Regions from separate parts of the Kitasatospora sp. NPDC043949 genome, predicted to be linked through region 4. Evidence: riboswitches for the same ligand, from Rfam matches in the RefSeq annotation. Region 4 holds a riboswitch; each other region holds the start of a gene.
The links. A riboswitch is a leader RNA that binds a small molecule or an ion and turns the genes downstream of it on or off. The one in region 4 is predicted to bind cyclic di-AMP.
Positions count from the first base shown of each region.

Region 1 (2,192 bases), on a different contig from region 4:
GGAAGACGGCTTGCAGCATGGCGAGCGAACCGGGGGTGAGCAGCGCCCCGCCGATGCCCTGGACGGCGCGGGCGGCGATCAGCACGTGGATGGTGGGGGCGGCGGCGCAGGCCGCGGAGGCGGCGGCGAACCAGAGCACGCCGATCAGGAAGACCCGGCGCCGGCCGTACCGGTCGCCGAGCGCGCCGCCGAGCAGGATCAGTCCGGCCAGGGTGAGCAGGTAGGCGTTGAGCGTCCACTGCAGGGACGCGAGGGAGGCGCCGAGATCGGTGCCGATGCGGGGCAGCGCGACGTTCACCACGGTGCCGTCGAGCATCGCCATGCTGGAGCCGAGCACCGTCGCGAGGAGGACCCAGCGTCCCCGCGAGGTGCCCAGGCGCAGTGTTCCTGCTTCGGAGGTGGCCACGGGCCGATCCTGCGCCCGTGGGGCGTACGTGACAAGGGTCACCGGGGGGTGTGTCGGTGGGTGCGCGGTGCGTGAGCGGGCGGGTGCGCAGCGGTGGCGGAATCGGCGCAGCGTCGTGGATCAGTGGCGCCGGGTGAATGGATTGTGCACGTACGGTGCAGCCGATCATTCGGAGGGTCACCGCAGCTCGGGGGGTTGTTGCCGGTTCAAGTGATCGACATTGCTTCACCCGAACGGATGGGTTTTAGTTCAGCGACCGCCCGGCCAGTCCGGACGGATCCACCGGGTGGAACGCCGAATCCTGCCGCTGCCCGGTGGCTCGCACCGAACTCTGTACGGCAGGAGCGGGGGACCCACAGGTAAGTCGCCGGACCGGAAACGGCACGCTTTCGCGTACCCGGATCCAGGGCCGGCTAGGGGTGAAGCCGCATGTGCGGCCGGGCAACTCCAGCCCGAACCCGACAGCTCACCTCGCAGGCGTCGGAGAGGAAAATTCCATGCCTGCACAGGCTCGTCGTATCGCCCTGCCCCGCGCCGCCCGCATCGGGATCGCCACCGCCGTCACCGGTGTCTCCTTCGCCCTGCCGCTCGTCACCGCGATGAGCGCCCAGGCCCACCCCGCGCCGGCCGCCGCGGTCACCGCCGCCCCGGCCGCCGCTCCCGCCGACCAGGCCCAGGCCTCGTCGCAGGAGAGCTACCGCGTCGTCAGCGGCGACACCCTGTCCCGGATCGCCGACGCCCAGCACGTCGACGGCGGCTGGCAGGCGCTGTACGACCACAACCGTGAGGTCGTCGGCGGCAACCCGGACCTGATCTTCCCCGGTCAGCGGCTCGTGATCGCCGGCCAGGCCGCCCCGGCCAAGCCCGCTGCCCCGGCGAAGCCCGCCCAGCCGTCCGCCCAGGACGCCGCGCCGGCCACCACCGCCAAGCCGCAGGCCCAGCCGGAGGTCCGGACCGAGGCGGCCAAGCCGTCCGCCCAGCTCCAGGCCCAGCTGCAGACCGCCGCGCCGTCCGCCGTGGTCACCGCCGTGCCGGTCGCCGCCGCTTCGGCCTTCGTCGCCCCGCTGGCCGGCCCGAAGCTGGGCACCGCGTACGGCGTGGCAGGCTCGATGTGGGCCTCCGGCCACCACACCGGCCAGGACTTTGTCGCCTCCACCGGCACCCCGCTGCGCGCCGTCGGCAACGGTGTCGTGGTGAAGGCCGGCAACGGCGGCGCCTACGGCAACGAGGTCGAGATCAAGCTCGCCGACGGCCACTACGCCGAGTACGCGCACCTCTCCTCGATCGGTGTGAAGATCGGTCAGGCCGTCAAGGCCGGACAGCAGATCGGCCTCTCCGGCGCGACCGGCAACGTGACCGGCCCGCACCTGCACTTCGAGATCCGCAACGGCTCGGAGTACGGCTCGGACATCAACCCGGTCGCCTACCTGCGGGCCCACGGCGTCGCGCTCTGACCCGTACCGGATGTACCGGATGTGCCGGATGTGCCGGATGAGGAACCACCGCTGCTACGGGGCGAATCGACCGCCCGGGATGGTCATGTCGGGTGACCGCTCGACCGGGTGATCGCCGCAGCAGTGGACATGGGCGCGGGACACGCCCAGGCCGGCCCGGCTCGCGAGACTTCTCTCGCGAGCCGGGCCGGCCGCTGTCGTTTCCGGGCCTTGGTGGGTGCCCCCAAGGCGAATTGACGATGCGTCAGGCCGACGCTCTGGTGGGCCGGTTCAGAGCCGGTGGGCGGGCAGCCCGTGCTGGGCGGCGGTCAGCAGCTCGTGCATCCGCTGCC
Region 1 covers NZ_JBWKEQ010000015.1:129,620-131,811, reverse strand. The annotation lists gene AC07AL_RS15280 (MFS transporter) at 1-406, opposite strand, end outside; cyclic di-AMP (ydaO/yuaA leader) riboswitch at 719-901, shown strand; gene AC07AL_RS15275 (M23 family metallopeptidase) at 904-1,860, shown strand; gene AC07AL_RS15270 (DUF2470 domain-containing protein) at 2,131-2,192, opposite strand, start outside.
Region 1: another riboswitch for cyclic di-AMP. It lies ahead of AC07AL_RS15275 (M23 family metallopeptidase); the one in region 4 lies ahead of AC07AL_RS05130 (C40 family peptidase).

Region 2 (2,192 bases), on a different contig from region 4:
GACGAGGTGGACGAGCAGGGCTGGAGCCCGACCCGGGTGATCTCGGTCGGCATGGCCACCGACGGCGCGCGCCGGCTGCTGGAGCAGGGCCTGATGCGGCGCAGCTACCGCAACCTGGCCGAGCTGACCGCGCTGGGCCAGCCGATGCCGGACGAACTGGCCGGGGACTTCGGAGCGTTCGAGGAGGCGGCGGTGGAAGCCGCGCTCGACCTGTACGGGGAGTGGACGGTGCCCGGGCTGCCACGACTGCTGGTGGAGGAGTTCCCGGACCTCGCGCCGGAGCCGGGGCAGGAGGAGATCGACGCGTACCTGGCCGGGCTGGCGCAGGAGGAGTTCGACGCGCACCCGGCGGAGCCGGCAGACCCGGCGCAGGAGTGACGCGGCGAAGCCCCGGCCGCGGTGCCTTCTGGTTCCGGCGGCCGGGGCTTCGCGGGTGCGTCAGGGGTTGAGGCCGCGCTGCTGGTTCCGGCGGCCGGGGCTTCGCGGGTGCGTCAGGGGTTGACGCCGCGCTGCTGGAACCAGGTCTCCGGGTCGACGGGGGCGCCGCCACCGGGGCGGACCTCCACGTGCAGGTGCGCGCCGGTGACGTTGCCGGTGGCGCCGACCTTGCCGATCTGCTGGCCGGAGCCGACCTTGCCGGAGCCCTTGATGATCGAGGAGAGGTGGCAGTACCAGATCTCGGTGCCGTCGGGCAGGGTCTCGACGATCCGGTAGCCGTACGAGCCGGACCAGCCGGCCGAGGTGATGGTGCCCTGGCCGACCGCGTAGACGGGGGTCCCGGTGTCGGCGGCGAAGTCCAGGCCGGTGTGCAGGTGGGCCCAGTAGCGGGCGCTCTGGCCGTAGTGGGCGGTGAGGTGGTAGTCGCGCACCGGCAGGGTGAGGGCGGCGGCCTTGGCCCGCTCGGCTTCCTCGGCGGCCCGCTTGGCCTCGGCCTCCTTGGCGGCGGCCTTGGCCTCCGCCTCCTTCGCGGCCTGGACGCGGGCGTCCTCCTCGGCGGCGGTGCGCTGGCTGTCGGCCTGCAGCTGGATGCGGGCGGCGAGCGCGAGGCCGGGGTCGGCGGAGAGGGCGACCGGGGTCTCGTCCGGGGTCTCGATGGCGGGGGCGGCGGCCGGGGTGGCGGAGGCGAAGCCGGTGGCGCCCAGGGTGGCGGCGACGGCGGTGACGCCGAGCAGCGGGGAGGCCCCACGGACCTGACGCGGCATCCGGTGCCGGTTGGTCTCGGCCTCCGGGCCCGCGTACTCGGGGCCGTCCGGGCCGGGGTGGTCGAGGAGCCGGGTACCTGCTGCGAGGCCGGCCGGGTGTGCCGGAGTGTGCGTCGACGCCACGGAGGCGCGCTCCTTTCCTTCCTTCGCGCCTACCGGGTTAGCTGACGGGTTCGGAGCAGGAAGGTCTCCTACGGCCGGGCCGGAGCCCCGCCGATTCACCCCAAGGAACGTGGTTCCCCGGCTCCCTGACCTGCCCGGAGGCCGGTCGGCGGGATTAGGCGACGGCGCACGGTGCCGTCTGGGTACGGCGTTGACGACCGCGCTGCGTTATCAAACGTTAATCCTAGGAGGCCCTGATTCCAAGCCGTTCGCCCGGGACGACCGGAGACGGGCGGGGCACTCCGGGGCACGACGGGCGTTTTGTTCCCCTTGGACACCCCTGCACCCCCTTGAGCACCGTTGACGCCACCTCACGTGATCGGACGTCAACGAACGACCCTTCATCCGCGCACCCCCCGCCGGCCTCCCCCGCTCCGCAGGGCGCGAGGGCTTGACGGCTAAGGCTATTAGCCTTAGCTTTATGGCTATCGGCGGCAGCACCGAAGCCCCGCACCGGCAACCCTCCGGAGGCCCACCATGAACGCCACCAGCGCCCCCACCACCCAGTACCTCGACGTCACCGGCGGCCGCCTCGCCTACGACGACACCCGACAGGGCGACGGCGCCCCCGTCGTGCTGCTCCCCGGAATGCTCGACACCCGCGCCGCCTACCGGCACCTCCGCCCGCTGCTGGCCGCCGCCGGCCGCCGGGTCATCACCATGGACCTGCGCGGCTTCGGGGAATCCTCGATCATCTGGGACGACTACTCCCCCGCCGCCATCGCCACCGACGTCCTCGCCCTGCTCGACCACCTCGGCATCGACCGCGCCGTCCTGGTCGGCAACTCCTACACCGGCGCGACGGTCGTCAAGGCCGCCGGCGACGCC
Region 2 covers NZ_JBWKEQ010000012.1:22,707-24,898, forward strand. The annotation lists gene AC07AL_RS12570 (hypothetical protein) at 1-378, shown strand, start outside; gene AC07AL_RS12575 (M23 family metallopeptidase) at 492-1,325, opposite strand; cyclic di-AMP (ydaO/yuaA leader) riboswitch at 1,338-1,496, opposite strand; gene AC07AL_RS12580 (alpha/beta fold hydrolase) at 1,842-2,192, shown strand, end outside.
Region 2: another riboswitch for cyclic di-AMP. It lies ahead of AC07AL_RS12575 (M23 family metallopeptidase); the one in region 4 lies ahead of AC07AL_RS05130 (C40 family peptidase).

Region 3 (2,192 bases), on a different contig from region 4:
GCAGCGCGGCCTGGGTCAGGCCGGAGCAGTCCCAGCCGCCGTTGCCGGTACCGCCGTAGACGTACGCCTGGCCGACCTTCGACTGGGCGAAGGAGACCGCGGCGGCCATGCTGCCGGTGGCGGCCGGGGTCTGAGCCGGGGTCTGAGCCTGGGCGGCCGGCTTGGAGGCCGGCTTGGTGGCCGGGGCCTGGGGCTGGGCGGCCGGCTTGGCGCTCGCGACAGCGCCGTTGGAGGTCTGGCCGGACTTCTGCGAGCGGTCGAACCAGGTGAAGTCCGAGCCGGACGTGGCCGACGAGCCGGAGCCGGACCGGTCGGCCTGAGCCGACTGCTGGGCCTGGCCGCCGTCCTTGAACGAGAGGCGCTGGCCCGGGTAGATGGAGTCCGGGCCCTCGGTCAGGGTGCCGCGGTTGAGTTCGTACAGCCGCTGCCAGCCGCCCTGGAGGTTGTGCTTGTCGGCGATCGAGGACAGCCAGTCGCCGGAGGCGACGGTGTAGTCGTCGGCCTGGGGCTGGGCGCTGTTCCGGGCCTGGCTCTGGCCCTTCTGGGCCGAGGTGCCGTTGGTGGAGTCGGCGGGGGTCTGCGCCTGGTCCTGGGCCGGTGCGGCCGGCTTGGCGGGCTTCGCGGCCGGGGCCGGGGTCTGGGTCTGCGCGGGCTTGGCGGCCGGGGCGGCCGGCTTCGCGGCGGGCTTGGTGGCGGTCGAACCGGCAGCCGAGCCGGCCGAGGTGTCGACGGCGGCCGGGGTGCCGCCCTTGGTCAGGCCGGCCTGGACCGAGCACACCGGCCAGGCGCCGGGGCCCTGCGAGGCGAGGACCTTCTCGGCGACGGCGATCTGCTGGTCCTTGGTGGCCTGGTTGGCCTGGGGGGCGTAGGCGGTGCCGCCGAAGGCGGCCCAGGTGCTGGAGGTGAACTGCAGGCCGCCGTAGAAGCCGTTGCCGGTGTTGATGCTCCAGTTGCCGGTGCTCTCGCACTGGGCGACCTTGTCCCAGGTGGCGACGGAGGCGGCGGAGGCGGTGCCGGAGGTGAGGCAGGGGATGGTGAGGCCGACGCCCGCGACGCCGACGGCGGCGATCACGCGTCGGGTACGACTGGACAGACGGGTGCCGTTGGTGGGCAGCATGAAGACGCAGTCCTCTCCCACGCCTGCGAGGTGAGCTGTCGGATTCGGGCTGGAGTTGCCCGGCCGCGCTGTGGGCGCGGCTTCACCCCTAGCCCTGGATCGTTCCGGGGAACGGTCCGGGGCGACTTACCTGTGGGTCCCCCGCTCCTGCCGTGGTGCGTTTTCGCGCTGCCAGGACATCCGACGGCAGGACTCGGCGTCGCGGATGAACTGGGTTCGTGTGGCCACGAACGGGGAGCACGTTAAGCAGACTTAAGTTCAAACTGCAAACACCTGTGACGCGCATCACGGTTTGGCGAGAACGGTCGTTCTCCTCACTTGTCATGATCGGAAATGACCGATTTCCGGCAACGCCGCGAAGGGTGCGCGCAACTGTCTGCGTTTCAGGAGGCGGGTGACGGTGGGTCGGGTCGCCCGGGGGCCTGCCCGCCGGGAGAGCGGCGTGTCCGCACTGTGGCCGTCGGGGGGTGCGTCGAGCGATGGTGAACAAATGCGGATAGAACGGACATCACACCTATTCGTCCTTTAACTCCCTTACGGGACAAGCGGGAAGGGCCCGGAACGTAGCCGTTCCGGGCCCTTCACACGTACGGTGACCGCTACTATTGGCCGGCCGACTCCTCGGCGGCGGCGTGAGCGGCGTGAGCGGCGCGACCACCCCGGCCGGAGTGGTCGGCGTGGGTGCCCTCGGCGGCCTCCGCCGCCTCGGCCTCGGCCCGCGCCAGGGCCTCGGGGGAGGGCGCCGGCAGCGCGGCCAGGTAGGTGGAGGCGATCAGCTGGCCGACCGTCGGGTAGGCGCCCAGCGGCGCCGCGGACGGGCAGCCGGTCTCCTCGGCGGCCGTGGCGAGCAGCTCGGAGTCGGCCTCCGGCCCGATCACCAGCGGGGCCAGCGCCGGGCGCTGGGAGCCGGTCTCCTTGAGGTGGTTGACGGCCGCGGCGACCGAGCCCGGCACGTCGAGCGCGGCGGGCACGACCGGGACGGCCAGCCGGGCCGCCAGCAGGACACCGGTGATGCCGGCAGCGGCAGCGGCCTCCTCGCCGCCGACGGTGGTCAGCACGACACCGTCCGCGGCGG
Region 3 covers NZ_JBWKEQ010000002.1:14,877-17,068, reverse strand. The annotation lists gene AC07AL_RS02290 (transglycosylase family protein) at 1-1,138, opposite strand, end outside; cyclic di-AMP (ydaO/yuaA leader) riboswitch at 1,125-1,295, opposite strand; gene AC07AL_RS02285 (hypothetical protein) at 1,720-2,192, opposite strand, start outside.
Region 3: another riboswitch for cyclic di-AMP. It lies ahead of AC07AL_RS02290 (transglycosylase family protein); the one in region 4 lies ahead of AC07AL_RS05130 (C40 family peptidase).

Region 4 (2,192 bases):
GCCTGAGCGGGGATCAGACCCGCACGATGGAGGTCAGCGGCATGTTGCCGACGGCCTCGTAGCGGACCGACGCGCCCGGCTTGGGCGCGTGCAGCACCTGGCCGTTGCCCGCGTAGATGCCGACGTGGTGGGCGTCCCCGTAGAAGATCAGCAGGTCGCCGGGCTGGGCCTGGGAGAGGTCGGTGCCGATCCGGGTACCGGCGTGGGCCTGCTCCTGCGAGGTGCGCGGCAGCGAGACGTCGACCTGGTTGAACGCCCAGACCATCAGGCCCGAGCAGTCGAAGGAGCCGGGGCCGGAGGCGCCGTAGACGTACGGGCTGCCGATCTTGGAGGCGGCGATGGACAGCGCCGCGGCGCCGCGCGAGCTGCCGGCGCTCGGCTTGGTGACCGGCGCGGCGGGGGCCTGCGACGCGCTCAGGTCGGTGCGGCTGTTGTCGCGGGAGGAGCGGTCGGCGGCCTGCTGGGCCGCCGCCTGCTGCTGGGCGGCCTTCGCGGCGGCGTCGGCCTTCGACTTGGCCTCGGCGGCGGCCTTCTCCTCGGCCGCGCGGATCGCCTGGCGCTCCTGCTCGGACAGGGTGTTGAAGAGGTCCTGCGCGGCCTTGAGCTTGCCCTGGACCTCGTCCTTGGCGCTCTTCAGCTGCTGGGTGGTGGTCTCCATCTCGGCGAGCTTGCCCTGGGCCTCGGAGCGCACCTGGTCGAGCTTGCGCTGCTCGTCCTGGAGCTGCTTGAGCTGGCCCTTCTGGGTGCCGCCGGCCTGGTTCAGCGTGTCGGCCTGGCTCAGGAAGGTGTCCGGGCTGGCGGAGAACATCAGCTGGACGGTCTGGGATATGCCGCCGTTGCGGTACTGCTCGCCGGCGATCTCGGCCAGGCCGCCCTGGAGGTCGGTCACCTGCCCCTGCTGCCGCGCCACCTGGTCCTGCAGGTCGGTGACCTGCTTCTGCAGCTGCTGCTGCTTCTCCTGGGCGGCGTTGAGCTTCTCGGTCGCGACCTCGGCCTGCTCGTTGAGCTGGTCGACCTGCTCCTTGACCTGGTCCTTGGTCGGCTGCGGGTCGGCGTGGGCGCCGGACTGCGCGGACAGCGCGACGGCCGCCGCGGCGAAGCCGGTCAGGATCGAGACCCGGGTGCGACTGGCGGGCTTGGGACGACGATGGGACGCCACGAAGGCGGACTCCTTCTTCCTACGCCGTCTACCGGGTGAGCTGACGGGTTCGGGCCGGAAGCGTGCCCTACGACGCCTCACGGCCGTTCCACCGGCCGACCTGGCGCCGATTCACCCCGGAGGAACGTGGTTCCCCGGCTCCGTTCGACAGCACCCCCGACTGCTGGGTTCCCCGTCGGGCAGGCACTGGGCCCGCCCCGCTGCGTCACGAACTCGACGGAAACCACCGCCGTCACCCTGGCTGGGCGATCGGGAGTGCGGTGGTTCGGGGCACGACCCTAGTAACTGAACCGTGATCCGTTCAAATCCTTGTCAGAAAAAAGACGGAAGAAGACCAAAGTTCTTTTGTGAATATGACACATAGTGATCACCGTCGTACGCAAAGCTGATCACTCTTCACCGGGGACTCGCGCTGCGGACAAAACCCGAACGCCACCCCCGGTCGGAGGGTGGCGTGGATCACAGGCCCGGACGGGGCCCTTCGGGCGTGTCGGGCCGTCAGACCCGGCGGATCGTGTTGATCGGCATCGCGTCGACCTTCATCACCTTCACCACGTCGCCGGTGTGCGGCGCGTGCACCACCATGCCGTTGCCGATGTACATCCCGACGTGGTGCCGGTCGGCGCCGTAGATGACCAGGTCGCCCGGCTGGGCCTGGTCCAGCGAGACCCTGGTGCCGACGTTGCCCTGCTCCTGCGAGGTGCGCGGCAGCGAGACGCCGGCCTGGCCGTACGCCCAGACCATCAGGCCCGAGCAGTCGAAGGTGGTCGAGCCGGTGGCGCCCCACACGTACGGCGAGCCCTGCTTGCTCATCGCCTTGGCCACGGCCACGCCCGCGTAGCCGCCGGCCTGCGGGAGGCTGCCGAGGTCGGCACGGTCACTGCCGCGCGAGGCGCGGTCGTCCTGCTGCTGCTGGGCCCGCAGCGCGGCGCGGTCGGAGGCGCTGAGCGAGTTCAGCAGGTCCTGCGCGGCCTTCAGCTTCTGGTTGACGTCCGTCTTGGCCTGGTTCAGGTCCTTGGTGGTGGAGTCGAGC
Region 4 covers NZ_JBWKEQ010000004.1:21,051-23,242, reverse strand. The annotation lists gene AC07AL_RS05130 (C40 family peptidase) at 14-1,159, opposite strand; cyclic di-AMP (ydaO/yuaA leader) riboswitch at 1,170-1,319, opposite strand; gene AC07AL_RS05125 (C40 family peptidase) at 1,658-2,192, opposite strand, start outside.